2 regions of the Amycolatopsis coloradensis genome follow, and region 1 is predicted to be linked to the other one. Evidence: riboswitches for the same ligand, from Rfam matches in the RefSeq annotation. Region 1 holds a riboswitch; the other holds the start of a gene.
What was found. Region 1 has a riboswitch for cobalamin ahead of LCL61_RS18970 (ABC transporter substrate-binding protein). Riboswitches for the same ligand answer to the same signal wherever they lie in the genome.

Region 1 (8,085 bases):
GTGATCCCCGGGCGGGCCTGTCCGGTCGCGGCGAGACCCAGGGTGGTCTTTCCCGTGCCGGACGCGCCGAGCACGACGAGTACCCGGCCCGGTTCGAGGGACAGTGAGACGTCGTCGAGCAGAACGGTCTCGCCGGCGCGGGCGGACAGGCCGGCGATCTCCAGGACGGTCACGGGATCACCCGCCGGACGGCGAGCAGCCGGTCGGTGACGAGGTTCGTGCCGACGCACAACGCCATCAGCAGCGCGGCGGGAACGAGGACGACCGCGGGCGAGGTGTAGAGGGCTTCGCTGTTGCGTTCGATGACCACGGCCCAGTCCGGGGAATCGGCGGGCAGGCCGAGTCCGAGGAAGTTCGCCGACGCCAGCAGGTAGAGCACCACGCCGAGCCGTGTGCCGGCGTCGGTCGCGACGGGGCCGGCGAGGTGCCGGGCGACGTACCCGAGCTGGACGCGCCACCACGGTTGTCCTTGCAGGGTGAGGGCTTCCACGGCTGTGCGGCAGCCAGGCGCCAAGGCCGCGGCCCGCACCACGCGGGTGATCGCGGGCAACTGGAGTACGGCGACGACGGGAATGAGCACGCCGGGCCCACGGTGCCCGGTCGCGGCGAGCACCATGAGCACCAGCAGCGACGGGAAGGCCAGTACGAGATCGAGGGACCGCATCACGGCCTCGTCGGCCAGCCGTCCCCGCCCGGCCGCGACGAGACCGAGCGGCACCCCGATCAGGTAGGCGAGCCCGAGTGCGGCGGCCGTCATGCCGATCACGGGGAACCCGCCCGCGAGGATCACCGTGAGCGCGTCGCGGCCGAGGACGTCGGTGCCGAGCGGATGAGCGGCGTCCGGTGCCTGCCACGGCGCGCCGACGGACTCCACGGGGCCCGCGATCACCGGCCCGGCCATCGCGAGCACCAGCGGCACCGCGAGGAGGGACCACCCGAACGTCCGCTTCACCATTTCGCGGGCTCCCGCTGCGGCGTGAGCCGATGCGCCACGAGGTCGGCGACCAGGTTCCCGAGCACGACCACGACGGCGAACGTCAGCACGTATCCCTGCACCTGCGGGACGTCCCGGTTCTGCACGGCTTCGACGAAACCCGTGCCGAGACCGGTGAACGCGAACAGGGATTCGACGATCACCGTGCCGGTCAGCAGCCCTTCGACGGCGCGGGCGAGTTGCTGCACGGCGGGAGCCGCGGCGGCGGGCAGGAGATGCCGCAGCACCACGGTGCGTTCGGGCAGGCCGAGCAGGCGCAGATGCCCGGCCACCTGGCCCCGGGTCTGCTCGGCGATCCCGATCCGGAGCTGCCGGGCGACATCGCACAGCTGCCGGGCGACCAGCACGATCACCGGCAGCACGAGCACTTCGGGGCGTGCGGCCGGCTCGGTTCCGGCCGCGGTCGCCGGGAGCAAACCGGTGTAGACGGCGAATCCGGCGACCAGCAGCAGACCGAGGACGAACTCGGGAATCGCGTGCAGGAACAGCGTGACCGAGGTGAGCACCCGGTCGATCCTCGATCCTTCGCGCAGCCCACAGGTCACCCCGATGCCCAGCGCGAGCGGTACGAGCACGAGCAGGGTCACCCCGGCGAGCAGGGCGGTGGCGGCGAAGCGGCGGGCGATCTCCTCGGTCACCGGGGCGCCGGTCACGAGCGACCGGCCGAGATCACCGGTGAGCAGCCCGGAAAACCAGTGCCCGAACCGGTCGAGGATCGGCTGGTCGAGGCCGAGCCGGTGGCGCACGGTCGCCACCTGCTCGTCGGTGGCCTGCTCGCCGAGCACGACCGACGCCGCGTCGCCGGGGAGCAGCGCGGTCACGGCGAACGTCGCGACCAGCACGAACATCGCCTGCAGAACGGCGAAGCCCAGCCGCCGGGCGGCGTAACCAGGCACGTCAGGACAGCCGGGCGCGGTCGAACCTCGCCCAGTCGAAGGTGTTCGGCGGCGCGGACACCAATCCGGACACCCGCTTCGACACGCCGATCGTCCAGGTGCTGAACCCCCAGGCGAGCAGACCTCCGGATTCGTGCACGATCCGCTGGGCGTCACCGAACAGCGCCAGCCGGGCACTCTCGTCCGGGGTGGCCGCGGCCCGGTCCATGAGGGCGTCGAACTCCGGCGAGGCGAAACCGTTGACGTTGTTCGAACCGCCGGTCCGGAAGCGCTGATTGAGGAACGTCGGCACCGGCAGGGTCGCCGTACGGGTGAGCGCGGCGACCCCCTTGGTCTTGATCTCGCTGAAATAGGTGCTCGACGCGCGCGTGTTCGGTGTGACCTTCAGCCCGATTTCCCCGAGCTGCTGGGAAATCAGGGTGGCCGCGGTGGCGAAGCCCGGATCGACGTCGCTGGTTTCGACGGCGAAGGCCAGCCCCTCCGCGCCCGACTCGCGGACGAGCGAGCGGGCCGCCTCGACATCGCGGCCGCGCTGGGGGATGCCGGTGGCGTACCCGCGGAGTCCTTTGCCGAACAGGTCGTTGCCGATCTCGCCGCGTCCGGCCAGTGCGACGCGGTTCAGCGCTTCTCTGTCCACTCCGGACAGTACGGCGCGCATCAGCCTCGGATCCGCGAACGGCGGCCGCGTCACGCGCAGCATCATGCCCTGCATCGTCGTTCCCTTGGCTTCGAGCAACGAGACACGCCCGTCACCGGCCAAGCGGGCCGCGGTACCGGCCGCGAGATCGTGGGCGTAGTCGACCTGCCCGGACAGCAAGGCGTTGACGCGTGCGGCTTCCTCGTTGACCGGTACGAATTCCAGCTCGTCGATGCCCGGCGCGCCGTCCCAATGGGACTCGTTCTTGCGGAACACCGCCGGCCCGCCGGGGGTGAACGAGACGAAACGGAACGGACCGGAGCCGACCGGTGCCGTGAAATCCGTCGTCCCGGCGGGCACGATCTCCGCGCCGGGAGCGCCCCAGCCCGACGGGAACTCGAAGTCGGGAGCCGTCAGTGTCAGCTCGATTTCGGCAGGGGACACCGCTTTGCTGCGGCCGAAGTCCACCTTCGCGAAGTACTGCCGTGACGAAGACGCCAGTGCGGGATCGGCGATCCGCCGGAAGGTGTAGAGCACGTCGTCCGCCGTGACCGGACGGCCGTCGTGGAAGGCCGCCCGCCGCAGCCGGATCCGCCAGCGTGTGCCGGAATCGTCGCTTTCCCAGGACTCGGCCAGCCGCGGCCGCAACGAGGTGTCGGCGTTGTAGGCGACCAGCGTGTCGAAGAGCGCCTTGGCCCGCGCTTGGTCGACGAAAAGGGAGACCTGAGACGGGTCCAGGGTCTCCTTCGAGCCGCCCGCGGCGAACGCGACCCTCAACCGGCCGGTATCCGCCGGTGCGGTCCCGCACGCGGCCAGCGGCGTGAGAGCGGCCAGGGCGAGCAGCCGCCGGCGGGTGAGCGGATGGCGCGTCATAGGAACCTCCGGGACATCGAGCACTGTCCCGGGCGCGCGGCCGCACGTGAACGGGACCCCGCTCCGTACTCCACGACAGTTGGGGCTGGCGGTACCCGGCGGGCAGTCCGGCTCACGGCGCTGAGACGTCTTCCCAGGCCGTTCACGGTTGCGGGTCAGCGCCGGATTCACACCGGCTTCCCCCGACGGGCACCTTCTTGCGTTGTGGCGCCCACGGTAACCCATGCCAGGGGTGTGCTACACAGGATCAAGATCACGAAGGGGAGGCCGGTGGACGAGAAGCTCGCGGCGGACTGGGTGCGCCGGTGGGACATCCAGCAGGAACGCTACGTCGCGGACCGCGAAGAACGCTTCGCCGTGCTGATCGACGTCGTCGAGCACGTATGCCGTGACGTCGCCGAGCCGCTGGTGCTGGACCTCGGATGCGGCCCGGGATCGCTGGCCACGAGGCTCGCCGGGCGGCTGCCGCGCGCACGGGTCATCGGCGTCGACAACGACCCGTTCCTGCTCGCCCTCGCCCGGGCCACCCGGCCGCGGCAGGCGGACATCGAGTACCTCCAGGCCGACCTCGCCGAGAGTGGCTGGCTGAAATGGGGGCCGGTCGACGCCGCCGTCTCGACGACCGCGTTGCACTGGCTGCGTCCCGAGCGGCTCGCCGACGTCTACCGTGACCTCGCCGGAGCGCTGAGGGAGGGCGGAGCGCTCGTCAACGGCGACCACCTCTACGACGAACAACCCGGTATCCGCGACCTCGCCGAGGTGGTCAAGAACCGGCGGGCGGTCCGTGCCGGGGTCGGCGCCAACGAGGAATGGAAGGCCTGGTGGGAGGCGGTCGCCGCCGATCCCGCGCTGCGGGGGCGGTTCACGGCCGACGAGTTGCGCGGCATCTCGACCGGCTACGGCAACCGGCTGAGCCCGCAGGAACACACCAGGCTGCTCCGGGAAGCGGGCTTCGCCGAAGTGGCGCCGGTGTGGCAGTCCGGCGACGACTACGTCCTGACGGCGCTGCGCTGACCCGGTCCGGTCAGGCCGCTCAGGTGCCGGACGACCTGCGGTCCTGGACGCGGCGGGCGACGGCGAGCGTGACAGGCGCCGCGAGCCAGCACAGGTAGGCGACGGCGTCGTCCGTCAGGAACGAGACGGGCACGGAGATCCCGAACACCGCGGCCAAGCAGACGCTGCGCGTCAGGCTCTGGGCGAACACCCGGGGCGGTCCGTCGGTCACGTACAGGTGTTCGCGCCGGATCTCCCTGATGATCAGCGCGAACGACGCGGAGGCCAGGACCTGAACCATCGCGTACAGGCTGAACCGGAGAGGGAACGCTCCCTCGGCGGTGATGACCCGCGTCGCGAACGGCATCAGGACCTGCATGAACAGCCAGAGCAGGGTGAGACTGATCAGGCGGCCGCTCAGCGAGCGGACGTAGGGGAAGATCTCGTGGTGCGCGCGCCAGTGGGCGGAGATCACCGCGAAGCCGAGCGCGAAGGCGAAGTATTCCTTGCCGTGGTCCGAGATCGAGCTCAGCATGGCGCCGGTGGTGTCGCCGTGGGGGATCGGGAGATCCAGCGCCAGCAAGGTGAGCGCGATCGCGATCACCGCGTCGACGAAGATGCTGAGCCGCTCGGCGGCGGCCTTTCCGGTCGCTTGGTCGGTCTGTGTAGTCGTCATGAGGACAGCTCCCGCGGGCTCAGGCGACGAGTTCCGCGGCGGGCCGCGGGACGGTCGCGAGCCGCCGGGATCGCACGGCAAGGATGATCATGACCGCCGGGATCAGGATGTCGTTGACGAGGACTCCGCCGGTGTTGCCGGGGGAGTGGTCACCGTTGGCGAACCACTGGTAAACGTGGCCGATCGCGGCTCCCCAGAGGAACATCCCGCCGCCGATGCCGATGGTGACGCGTTCGCGCGCGGACGCCGAGGCGGCCCGGAAGCCCATCACGGCCAGCGCGAGGTTCGCGAAGGCGATCTCGAACATGAACGGCGTCCGGTCGAAGCCGATCGCGGTGGCCATGACCTCCGGGAAGGCGAGAAAGGCGACCGTCATCCACAGGCTGCCGCAGCCGAAGGCGCCGATGGCCCACCAGCGCTGCCAGATTTCGAGTCGTTCCCGAGATGACGTCGCGTGGCGGGCACGGAGGAAGGCTCCGACGGCGGGCACGACGATCCAGACCATCGGGAAGGCGGATTGGGCGAGGTAAGCGAAGGTGTCCACGAGTTCAGTCTTACCTGGTTAATATTAACCCGTCAACACTCTGGTATGGTGAGGTCGTGGACGACGGACTCGCGGACTTGCTGCACCGGGTGGTCATGCTGATGGGCGAAGCGGCCCGGCGGCGCGCTGACGACCCCGATGGTTTGACTTACAGCCAGATACGGCTTCTGGGCACGCTCGAGGACATCGAGCCGACGACGCAGCACCGGCTCGCCCAGGCGCTGTCGGTCTCCGATCCGGCGATCAGCCGGGCCCTGCGACCACTCGAAGCGGACGGGCTGGTGCGGATCACCGTAGACCCCGAACACGCGCGGCGCCGGCTGGTCCGGATCACCGATCGCGGCCGGAAAGCCTTCCATGCCACGGGAAAGCCACTTTGTGACGAGTTGCGTGAAGGGCTCATCGCGGCCGGTTTTCCTTACGAGCGCTATCTCCGGGACACTCTCCGGCTGGCCGAAATCCTCGCGGCCGACTGAGCCCTACCTGTCTTTTCGAGCACCGTCGGTGTCTCCGCGGAGCGGCACCGTGGCCGCCACGACGATGTCCCGCGTCGCCACCCACTGTCCACTGTGGTCACTGAACGGCGCCGACGACTTCCACGACGTGCCTTCCGGCACAGGGACGGCCCGCCCGGGGCGGTGCGATTCCGGCAGAGAAGGCGGTTCAGGAGAACGCGCCGTCCGAGTCCGTCGCCGGAACAGGGGTCCGGCGGGTAGATTCTCCTTGTGGGGACTGGAATGGGCTCGGTGCGCCGCGTGGTGATCGTCGCCTTCGACGACGCACAGATACTCGATGTCGCCTGTCCCAGCGGGGCGATGGAGATCGCGAACTCACACGGTGCCGCGCCGCCCTACGCCGTCGAACTGGCCACGGTGCACGGGCGGACGACGCGGAGTTCGTCGGGGATCCTGCTCGCCGGTGTCCGGCGGCTGGCCGAAGTGTCGGGGCGGATGGACACGATGCTCGTGGTCGGCGGCGCGGGAACGGAGGCGGCCGCCAAGGACGAGCGGCTGCTGACGCAGGTGCGGCGGCTGGCCGGGCGAAGCAGGCGGGTCGCCTCGGTGTGCACGGGGACGTTCGTGCTGGCGGCCGCCGGGTTGCTCGACGACCGGCGGGTCACCACGCATTGGGGCTATAGCGAGCTGCTCGCCGCGACTTTTCCCGCCGTGACAGTGGATCCCGCCCCGCTCTACATCCGTGACGGGAACGTCTTCACCTCGGCCGGGGTGATCAGCGCGCTGGATCTCACGCTCGCGCTGATCGAGGACGACCACGGCCCGACATTGGCCCGCGAGGTCGCCCGTGAACTGGTGACCTATCTGCACCGCCCGGCCGACCAGGCCCAGATCAGCACGTTCCTGGCCGCTCCGCCGCCGAGCAACCGGGTCGTACTGGATCTGCTGGGATACATCGCCGCGCATCTCACCGAGGATTTGAGCCCACCGGCGCTGGCGGCGCGTGCCGGGGTCACCACCCGGCATCTCACCCGCTTGTTCACCGCCCATCTGGGCAGCACCCCGGCCCGGACCGTGCGGATGGCGAGGACCGAGGCGGCGGCCCATCTGGTGCGGTCCACCGCGCTGCCGCTCTCCGCGGTCGCCCGGCAATGCGGGTTCGCCTCGGCGGAAACCCTGCGCACGGCGTTCCGCCACCAGTACGGGCTGTCCGGGGACAAGCTTCGCAGGATGCCGGACATGCCACGCCCGATCGTCCGTTGACCGCCCCAGAATTCGCGGTATGAACAGTGCGAAGACCACGCGCAGGACGGTATTGGCCGGCGCCGCGGCGGCCGCGGCGTTCGGCCTCGGCACCGGTACGGCCCAGGCGGAGACCTCGGGATCGAAGATCGGCATCCTGCTCTACGACGGTTTCAGCCTCCTGGATCCGACCGGCCCCGCCGAGGTGCTGTCCCGGCTTCCCGGCGCCACGGTGACGATGATCGCCGAGCACCGCGGCCCGGTGCGCACCGACACCCGGGATGTCGCGGTGGTGGCGGAACGTTCGGTGGCCGAGGTGGACCGCCTGGACGTGCTGCTGGTCCCGGGCGCGGGCAACCGCGGCACGGTCGCTGCCATGGAGAACCCGGTCCTGCTCGAGTGGATCCGGCGCATCCACCGGCACACGACCTGGACCACGTCGGTGTGCACGGGAAGCTTGATCCTCGGCGCGGCAGGGCTGCTTCGCGACCGGGCCACCACGTACTGGGCCTCGGCGGACTACCTGGAGAAGACCTTCGGTGTGCGCTACGTGGCCGACCGGTACGTCCAGGTCGGCAAGGTCGTCACCGCGGCGGGGGTGTCCGCCGGGATCGATCTCGCGCTCCATCTCGCGTCCTTGCTGGCCGGGGAGCGGATCGCCCGCGGTATCCAGCTCGCCGTCGAATACGACCCGCGACCGCCGTTCGACTCGGGTGACGCCGCGAAGGCGAGCCCGGAGCTCAAGACGCTCGCCCTGAAACTGCTCGCCGAATCG
Region 2 (8,085 bases), 160 kb from region 1:
GGTGAACTGCGCTGTCTTTCGATCATGCGCGAGTACCGGTCCGTGCTGGCGGCGAGTGCCGGGTTCCGGCGCTTCCTCGACGACGAGCCGGTGCTGGCGATCAGGCTGCTGACCGATCCGGACGGCCGCGTCCAGCCGCGAGTGATCGCGGCACACGTCGAGCTCCTTCGCCGCGACGTCGAGGACGGCGGCTTCGTGCCCGCGGTCAGCCTGGACAGCCTGTGTTACGCGATCGTGCGGCTTGGGGAGGCGTTCCTGTACTCGGACGTCCTCGCCTCCCGGACCCCCGATCTCGAAGCGGCGTCGACACTGCTCGGAGCGCTCGTGGAAGGACGGGTGCCGAGCAGGACCTTGTGAAACACTTGCGCCTGGTGTTTCATCGAGAGGGATCTCGAGGAGGCGCCGATGCCTGTGTACCCGCTGCGGGGGAGGGACGACCTCTTCGGCGGGCTGAGGTCGGTCGCCGGGCGTGCCGTGCTGGTCCGCGGTGCGGAAGGCCTGGGCAAATCGGCCCTGCTCACCGAGCTGCGCGCCACCCTCGGCGTCCGCCTCGTCGGTGTGCGGGGCCTGCGAGCGGAAAGCGAGCTGCCCTACGGCGCCCTGCAGCGGATGTTCGGCGCGCCGGTCTCCGGCGGCGCGGAGGCACGAGACCGGCTCGGAGCTGTTTCGGCGCCGACGATCTGCTGGGTCGACGACGCGCACTGGGTCGATCCGGAGTCCTTGGCGGCGCTGGGTTTCGCCGCCAGGCGACTGGCGGGAGCGCCGGTCGGGATGGTGCTCGCCTCGCGATCTGGATCCGACGAATTCGATTCCGTCGAGCTGCCGCCGTTGCCCGTTTCCGCCGCCGATCAGGTGCTGCGTGACCGCGGCGTGCCCGCCGGGGTGCGCCCGCAGCTGGTCGAACTGGGTGACGGGAACCCGGCCGACCTCGTAGCGCTGGCGGCTTCGCTGACACCCGCTCAGGCGGCCGGGCGGGAGCCGGTTTCGCCGATCCTGCGGGAGCGTCTGCCTCGCTACGCGGCCGAGCTCGACGCGATGCGGCTCGACGAACGTCTCCGTTTTCTCGCCACCTGCATGGACTTCACCGCGAGGAAGGCGACCTGGTACGCGGCGGCGTCCCCGGCCGACCGCAGGGCGGCGCACGCGCGGCTGGCCTCCGCCGAGGAGGGGCCCGACGCGCTCTGGCATCGCGCGATGGCGGCGGCCACGCCGTCCGAGCCGCTCGCGGACGCGCTCGCCGCGGCACCGGCGGTGGATCACGCGGCCGCGGCCCGGCAGCTCGAACGCGCCGCCGCCCTGACCGCCGATCCGGCCACGCGGGCGACCCGGCTGCTGGCCGCGGCGGACGCGGCCTGGCAGGCGGGCAGACCTGGGTGGGCACGGCTGCTGCTGTCCAGAGTGGACACTGAACCGGGCGCGGTGGCGTTGCTGCACGGGGAGATCGAGCTGCGTGACGGCGATCCCGCCGTCGCCACCCACGAACTGGGCGCAGCGGCGGAACTGCTGCCCGATCCGGCGGGCGCGCTCCTGCTGGCGGGTGAGGCGCGCAGGCTCGGTGGTGACCTGAGCGGCTACCGGGCTCTCGCCCGGGCGGTCCCGGCGGGCGACGGGCTGGTCTCCGCGCATTTCCACGGTCTGACCTCGGTTTACGCCGGACGTCACGAGGACGCCGTCACTCCGCTGAAGGACGCTGTCGCCAAGGGGATGGCCGGCTCGGACGTCGCAGGGGCCGTCTGGGCCGCCGAAGCGGCCTTCGCCCGCGGGCATGCCGAACGGGCGCACGAATACGCGGCCGCGGCCGTGAGCCGCGCGCGGCTCGGCAAACGCCACGCGGAACTGCCGTGGGCACTGATCTATCTGTCGCTCTCGGCCATCGCGCTCGACCGCATCCCCTGTGCGCGGGCGGCGTCCCGCGACGGCCTGCGGGCACCGCACAACCTGCGGATGGAGCATCTGACGCTGCTGGGACTGGCCGCCGCACTGCTCGGTGACCGCGTACCGGAGCTGGACGAGGCGGCCGAAGGCATCGCCGAACGCGGTCTAGGCAGGCCCGCCGCGGTCGCCGCGTGGGCGAACGCCTGCCTGGACCTGGCCGAAGACCGGCCCGACGACGCGTTGAGCAGGCTCGAAGATCTCGCTTCGGGCGTCTCCGGCGACCAGCCGGTGATCCGGGTGCTGGCCACTCCGCAACTCGTCGAGGCGGCCGTCTGTGCCGGGCGGCCCGAACGCGCACTGGCCGCGCTGGAGGTGTTCGACCGCTGGACCCTCGCGGGCGCGGAACCCTGCTGGCTCGCGCTGAGCCACCGCTGTCACGCGCTGACCGCGCCGGATCCCGGTGTGGCGGAACGGCGTTTCGTCCTGGCCATCGAGGCGCACCGGCGGGCGGGCGGCGCGATGGAACTCGCCAGGACCCGGTTCGCCTACGCCACTTTGCTGCGACGGCATCGGCGGACCCGGGACGCCCGCGACCAGTTCCGCGATGCCTTGCGGGGCTTCGAAAACGTCGGCGCGACCCGGTTCGCCGAACGGGCAAGGGCCGGGCTGCGAGCGACCGGCGAGACCGTCGACTCGCCGCACCGATCGCTCGCCGGCCTCACACCGCAGCAGGACGCCATCACCCGCCTGGTGGCGGCGGGGGAGACGAACAAGGAGATCGCACGCCGGCTGGTGATCAGCCATCGCACGGTGGATCACCACCTGCGGAACATCTTCACGGCATTGGGTGTGCGGTCCCGGGTGGAACTCGCGCGCCGCGTCGCCGCCGGCGAATGAACTGCCTCGTGGGTGGGGCGTCGGCTTCGCGTGACTGGATGGACGACACGCGTGTTGGGATGGACGACTCGCGTGATTGGCTGGACGACACGCGTGATTGGGCGGACGACTCGCGGCGGAGCCCCGGCCACGGTCGTGTCGTCCATCCAATCACGCGAGTCGTCCAGCCAATCACGTGTGTCGTCCAGTCGGTCACGGGCAGGCGAGGACCGGGGCCTGCGGACGCCCACCGCCGTGCAGGTCGCTCAGCGGAACCCTGGCCAGGCCGAGGATCGCCTGCGCGGTCGCGCGCGGGGCGGTCGACGGGTTCAGGCCCGTGGCGTCGTAGGCGATCGCGCCGCGGTCCGCCTCGGCGCCGGCGCACCCGGTCTGCAGTGACCGCAGGAATTCCCGTGCCTTGACGGCGGCGGCGGGGCGGTGCCCGGCCAGCGCCTGCGCGGCGAGGCCGGTGCTGTTCGCGTTCGGCGCGTTGGTGGAGAAACCGAAGCCGCCGTTCGGGTGCTGCTTGGTGACCAGCCAGGAGGTGCCCTCCCCGGCGTTCACCGGGTCACCGGTGGCGCGCAAGGCTTGCACGACCGTCGCGGTCGCGTCGACGTCGCTCGTGCACGTCGCTTCGCCGAAGTTCAGCGGGAAACCGCCGTCGGGGCACTGGGTGCCCGCGAGGAACGTCACGGCCTGCGCCGGGACGTCGCCGGTGCGGTCCAGCGCCAGCAAGGCGAGTGACTGCGAGAGGGCGTTGGAGTAGTCGCCGTATTCGGAGCGGTCGGAGAACCGGCCGGACGGCGTGAGCAGCGAGAGCAGGCCCGCCTTCAGGTCGACGCCGCCGAACGACGCCGGGTCCTTGCCGCGGACCTGCGCGGCGAGCAGCAGTTTGGCGTGCGCGCCCGCGTACGCCTCGGTGCCGCTGCCGACGTAGCCCGTGGTGATCTCCGGTTTCGCCAGCCAGGTGATCGCCTTGTCCGCGTTCGTGTCCGACACCCCGGCCGCGGCGAACGCGAAGATCGCGTCGATCGTCAAACCCTGGTCGGGGAACTTCTGGCCGCCGAAGTCGGCCTCGAACCTTTCCCCGTCGGCCAGCTGCCTCGCGAGCCAGCCCGCGGCGGCGTCCGCCTTGTCGTGGGTGGCCGCGGCCGCCGCCGGAGCGGCGACCAGCCCGATGCCGCACAGCAGGGCGACAGCGAAAACCAAACGTCTCATGAGAACCCTTTCCCGCATTTCCACGACAGGAGTCGGTGACACCGCGCGACGTGGGTGACCGGGCTCGCCTGGAGGGCACACCGTTGCGGGACAGCGCCGGACTCTCACCGGACTTCCCCCACGACCGCGCTGAATCGGACGAACCGAAGAGTACCGCCAGGGCGCGGGTTTCGATGTGATCCTGGTGACCGACCTGGTCAGCGGTGCCTGCCGGAGGTGATCGAGTGTTAACCTCGATCGGCTCGACAACTGCACACCGCCGCCCGTGACGGGGAAGCCGGTCGAAATCCGGCGCTGTCGCGCAACCGTGGGCCCTTCACCAGGGCGAGCCGGGATACCGAACGGGCGGATGAACGAACCACTGTCGCGATAAACAGGGGTGACCGCGGCGTCTCGCGCCTGTCCTCCGTCTGCCGCAAGGAGGAGTCATGCGCCGCCGGTACCTCACCGCAGTGGCGTTCGCCGTCAGCATCGGCGTGGTCGCCGCACTGCTCACCGGGACGGCCAGCGCCGCCAACGATCCCGGCGCCGCGAAGGCGAATTCCCGCTGGCTCGCGACGAAGCTGAAGCCGGACGGCACGCTCGAGAACCCCAATGGGGGCGCACTGCCCGACCACGGCCTGATGCTCGACGTACTGTTCGCGATGTACGCGTCGGGTGACGGCGCCAAGGCCGAGCCGATCATGAAGTTCCTCGACGATGAAGGCCACGCGAGCGACTACTTCACCTGGGACGGGCTGGTTCCCGGGCTCGGGTACGACAAGATCGTCGTCGGCGGCTCGCTGGCCAAGACGCTGGTCGCCGCGCAGGTCTCCGGCCGGGACCCCCGGAATTTCGACGGGTACGACCTGGTCGCCGAGACCCATGCGGCCATCATGCGCACGGGCCCGGACAAAGGCCGGATCAGCGACTACTCGAAGGACCCGAAACTCGCCGACGCGGTGAGCAACGACGCGAACACGTTCGGCCAGGGGCTCGGCGTGATCGGGCTCGCCGCGGCGGGAGAGAACGACCGGATCGCCATCGACAGGCTGCTGACCCAGCAGTGTTCCGAGGGCTACTTCCGCCTCATTTTCGAAGACATCCCGACGAAGGAGACCGGCGACCACGTCACCCCGGACGGCCACAAGATTTCGACCTGCGACGAGGGGAAGCCGCTCGACCTTTCCCCGACCGACGGCGACGCCACGGGCCTCGCGCTCTCGGCGCTGCTGGCCGCGCGCCAGGCGGGCGCGACCGGACTCGACGCCCCGATCGCCAAGACCGTCTCGTGGCTCAAAGCGAACCAGACTTCCGGTGGCGGTTGGGGTGGTGGCGTCGGCACCGAGGCGCCGAACACCAACAGCACCGGCATGATCGTCCAGGCGCTCGCCGACGCGGGCGGTGCGGACGCGGCGGTGGACAAGGGCGTGCGGTACCTCAAATCCGCGCAGGCGAACGCCGCCGCCGACTCCGGCACCAAGCTCGCGGGCGAGCTCGGCGCGATCGCCTACAACCCGGCCGCCTACGAGGCCGCGCGCACGTCCGGCATCAGCGGCGTCGACACCTGGATCCGCGCGGGTGCCCAGGCTTCACTCGGGTTGTCGCAGGTCGGCTTCTACGCGCTCGCGAAGGGCGACACTCAGCCGCCGACCAGCGGCGCCCCGGCTCCTACGACGACCACCATCACGACGTCGGCGACGCCGCCGCCCCAACCCAAGAAGGCCGGCACGCCCAGGGCGTCCACCGTCGTCCGGCCACCGGCCGCGATCGTCACCCCGGACACGGCGACACCGGCCGCCCGCCTCGGCGCCTACCTGGCGAACCGGCTCACCGACGGTGACCACGTCGAGGTGACCGAGGACGGCAAGACCTACGTCGACTACGACGCCACCGCCGACGTGGTGCTGGCCCTGCGAGCGCTGGACCAGCAGCCGGACTCCGTCGCCCGCGCGTCGCAGTTCCTGGTGAAGCCGGAAGCCGTACAGGCCTATGCCCACGGCGCGCCCTACGAGCAAGGTGAGGCGTCGTATGCCGGACCGCTCGCGAAACTCGTGCTCGTCGCCGAGTTCGCGAAGGCCGACGTCGCCGGGCAACTGCGCTCCGATCTGGTGAAGCTGCGCGGCACCGACGGCAAGTTCACCGACACCGGATCGTTCGCCGACGCCGACGAGACCGTGGAGCGGCACGCTTGGGCGGTGCTCGCCACCGCGGCCGATCCCGGTCCCGCGGTCGAACTGCTCCTTTCACGCCAGTGCGCCGACGGAACCTTTCCGAAGCACCTCGACACCGCGGAATGCGGCTCCGGCGACCTCGCCGCGACCGCCGCCGCTGTCACCGCGCTGGCCGCCCGTCCGCACACCGACGCCGCGCCTCCGTCCAGGCGCCCGGATGGCTGGAGCGCGCGGCGCGTGTCGGCGTTCGTCTCCGCGGTGAGCGCGCTCGGCGTCCGGCCGACCGGCGAGGGCATGGTCACCGGAGAGGGCGGAGAGCCGGACATCGCGCTGAGCGCCGCCGTCGCCGCCGCGCGGCAGACCGCCGGCCTCGACGCGAGCGGAACCGCGCGATCACTGGGCGAACTGGTCCAAGCCGATGGCGGTTTGGCCAAGGGGGCCGCCGGGGAGACCGATTTCCCGACCAGTCTGGCCGCCGCGCAAGGAGTCGCGGGCCGATCCTGGCTGTCCGCGGCTGATTCGCCGCTCTCGCCCGCGATCCGGCTGCCGCTGACCGAGGCGAATCCGTCCGGTGCGCCGGTACTGGCCGCGGAGCAGTCCGGCTCCCCGCCGTCATGGCTGGTCTGGGGGCTCGCCGGACTGGCCGTCCTGCTGCTGCTCACCGTGATCGCACTGGTTTTCGTACTTCTTCGTTTCACCAAGAAAAAGGGGGCAACACCGTGAAGAGAATGCTGGCCGTGACGTCCGTCCTCATCGGACTGATCGGGCTTTCCGCCGCACCCGCGAACGCGGTCGACACCACCAAGGGCTACGCCGGGATCTGCACCGGCCCCGACGCGCTCACCGGGGTCACCGTCGTGGTCGACTTCCAGGAGCTGGACGGCAACGGCGGGACCGCCGCGCCGACGATCACCCGGTGCTCGCCCAACGCCGCGCCGGGTACCGCCCGCACGGGCATCAAGGCGTTGCAGGACGCGGGGATCGCGGTCGCCGGCACCGCACGCTGGGGCCTCGGTTTCGTCTGCCGCCTGGAAGGCCGCCCGGCCGCGACGGAGACCCTCCCGCTGTCGACCAACCCGAACTACAAGGAAGCGTGCGTCACCACGCCTTCCCCCGGCGCGTACTGGGGTTACTGGCACGCCGGCGGCTCCGGCACCACCTGGACCTACAGCACCACGGGTGCCCTCAACCGCACCGTGACCCCCGGCGGATTCGAGGGCTGGTCGTTCTCGCTGAACAAGTCGGCGACGACGAACCCGCCGCCCGGTGTCACGCCGAGGAACCCGGCCATCCCGTGAGGAGGGTTCTTCCCGTGGTGGCGGCGGTCTTCCTGATCGCCGCCACGGCGCCGTCCGCGCACGCGGTCGACCAGAGCAAGGGGTATCCCGGGTTCTGCAAGGACGCCACCGGAGTCACCGTGGTGGTGGACTTCCAGCAGCTCGGCGGCACGGCCATCGTCCGCTGCAATCCCCAGACCACGCGCGGCACCGGACTGGACGCGCTCAAGGGCGCCGGTTTCCAGATCGCCGGGGTGCAGCGCTGGGGCGAGTCGTTCGTCTGCCGGGTCGAGAATCGCCCTTCCGCGGCCGAGAACATCCCGGTCAGCGGCCGCGAGACGTACCGGGAGCAGTGCGTCGACACGCCTCCCGCACAGGCCTACTGGTCCTACTGGCACGCCTCGAACAACTGCGCGTGGGACTACAGCCAGTGGGGGCTCAAGAACCGGGACTTCACCCCCGGCGGGTTCGAGGGCTGGTCTTTCTCCTTGAACGCCACCGCTCAGAGCAACCCGGTCCCGCGGGTCTCCGCCGTGCGGCCGGGTACCGAGAGCCAGCCGTGCGTGCCGCGCGAAGAGGCCAAGCCGGTCACCGGCGATCCCGGCGAGCGGCAGCAGCGGCCGCAGCCGGGGAACGATCCGCGGCCGGCAACCGGCCCGGAACCGGGCGCGGGGGAAGCCCCCGCT

Region 2: another riboswitch for cobalamin. It lies ahead of LCL61_RS19850 (prenyltransferase/squalene oxidase repeat-containing protein); the one in region 1 lies ahead of LCL61_RS18970 (ABC transporter substrate-binding protein).

The regions. Positions count from the first base shown of each region.
Region 1 is NZ_CP150484.1:4,066,867-4,074,951, forward strand. Features, by position in the region: gene LCL61_RS18955 (ABC transporter ATP-binding protein) at 1-173, opposite strand, end outside; gene LCL61_RS18960 (ABC transporter permease) at 170-955, opposite strand; gene LCL61_RS18965 (ABC transporter permease) at 949-1,890, opposite strand; gene LCL61_RS18970 (ABC transporter substrate-binding protein) at 1,892-3,400, opposite strand; cobalamin riboswitch at 3,481-3,632, opposite strand; gene LCL61_RS18975 (class I SAM-dependent methyltransferase) at 3,671-4,414, shown strand; gene LCL61_RS18980 (TMEM175 family protein) at 4,434-5,069, opposite strand; gene LCL61_RS18985 (DUF6790 family protein) at 5,089-5,613, opposite strand; gene LCL61_RS18990 (MarR family winged helix-turn-helix transcriptional regulator) at 5,670-6,089, shown strand; gene LCL61_RS18995 (GlxA family transcriptional regulator) at 6,351-7,331, shown strand; gene LCL61_RS19000 (DJ-1/PfpI family protein) at 7,351-8,085, shown strand, end outside.
Region 2 is NZ_CP150484.1:4,224,982-4,233,066, forward strand. Features, by position in the region: gene LCL61_RS19840 (QsdR family transcriptional regulator) at 1-357, shown strand, start outside; gene LCL61_RS19845 (LuxR family transcriptional regulator) at 406-2,772, shown strand; gene LCL61_RS19850 (prenyltransferase/squalene oxidase repeat-containing protein) at 2,965-3,969, opposite strand; cobalamin riboswitch at 4,002-4,128, opposite strand; cobalamin riboswitch at 4,241-4,308, shown strand; gene LCL61_RS19855 (hypothetical protein) at 4,398-6,845, shown strand; gene LCL61_RS19860 (flagellar hook-length control protein FliK) at 6,851-7,420, shown strand; gene LCL61_RS19865 (ABC transporter substrate-binding protein) at 7,435-8,085, shown strand, end outside.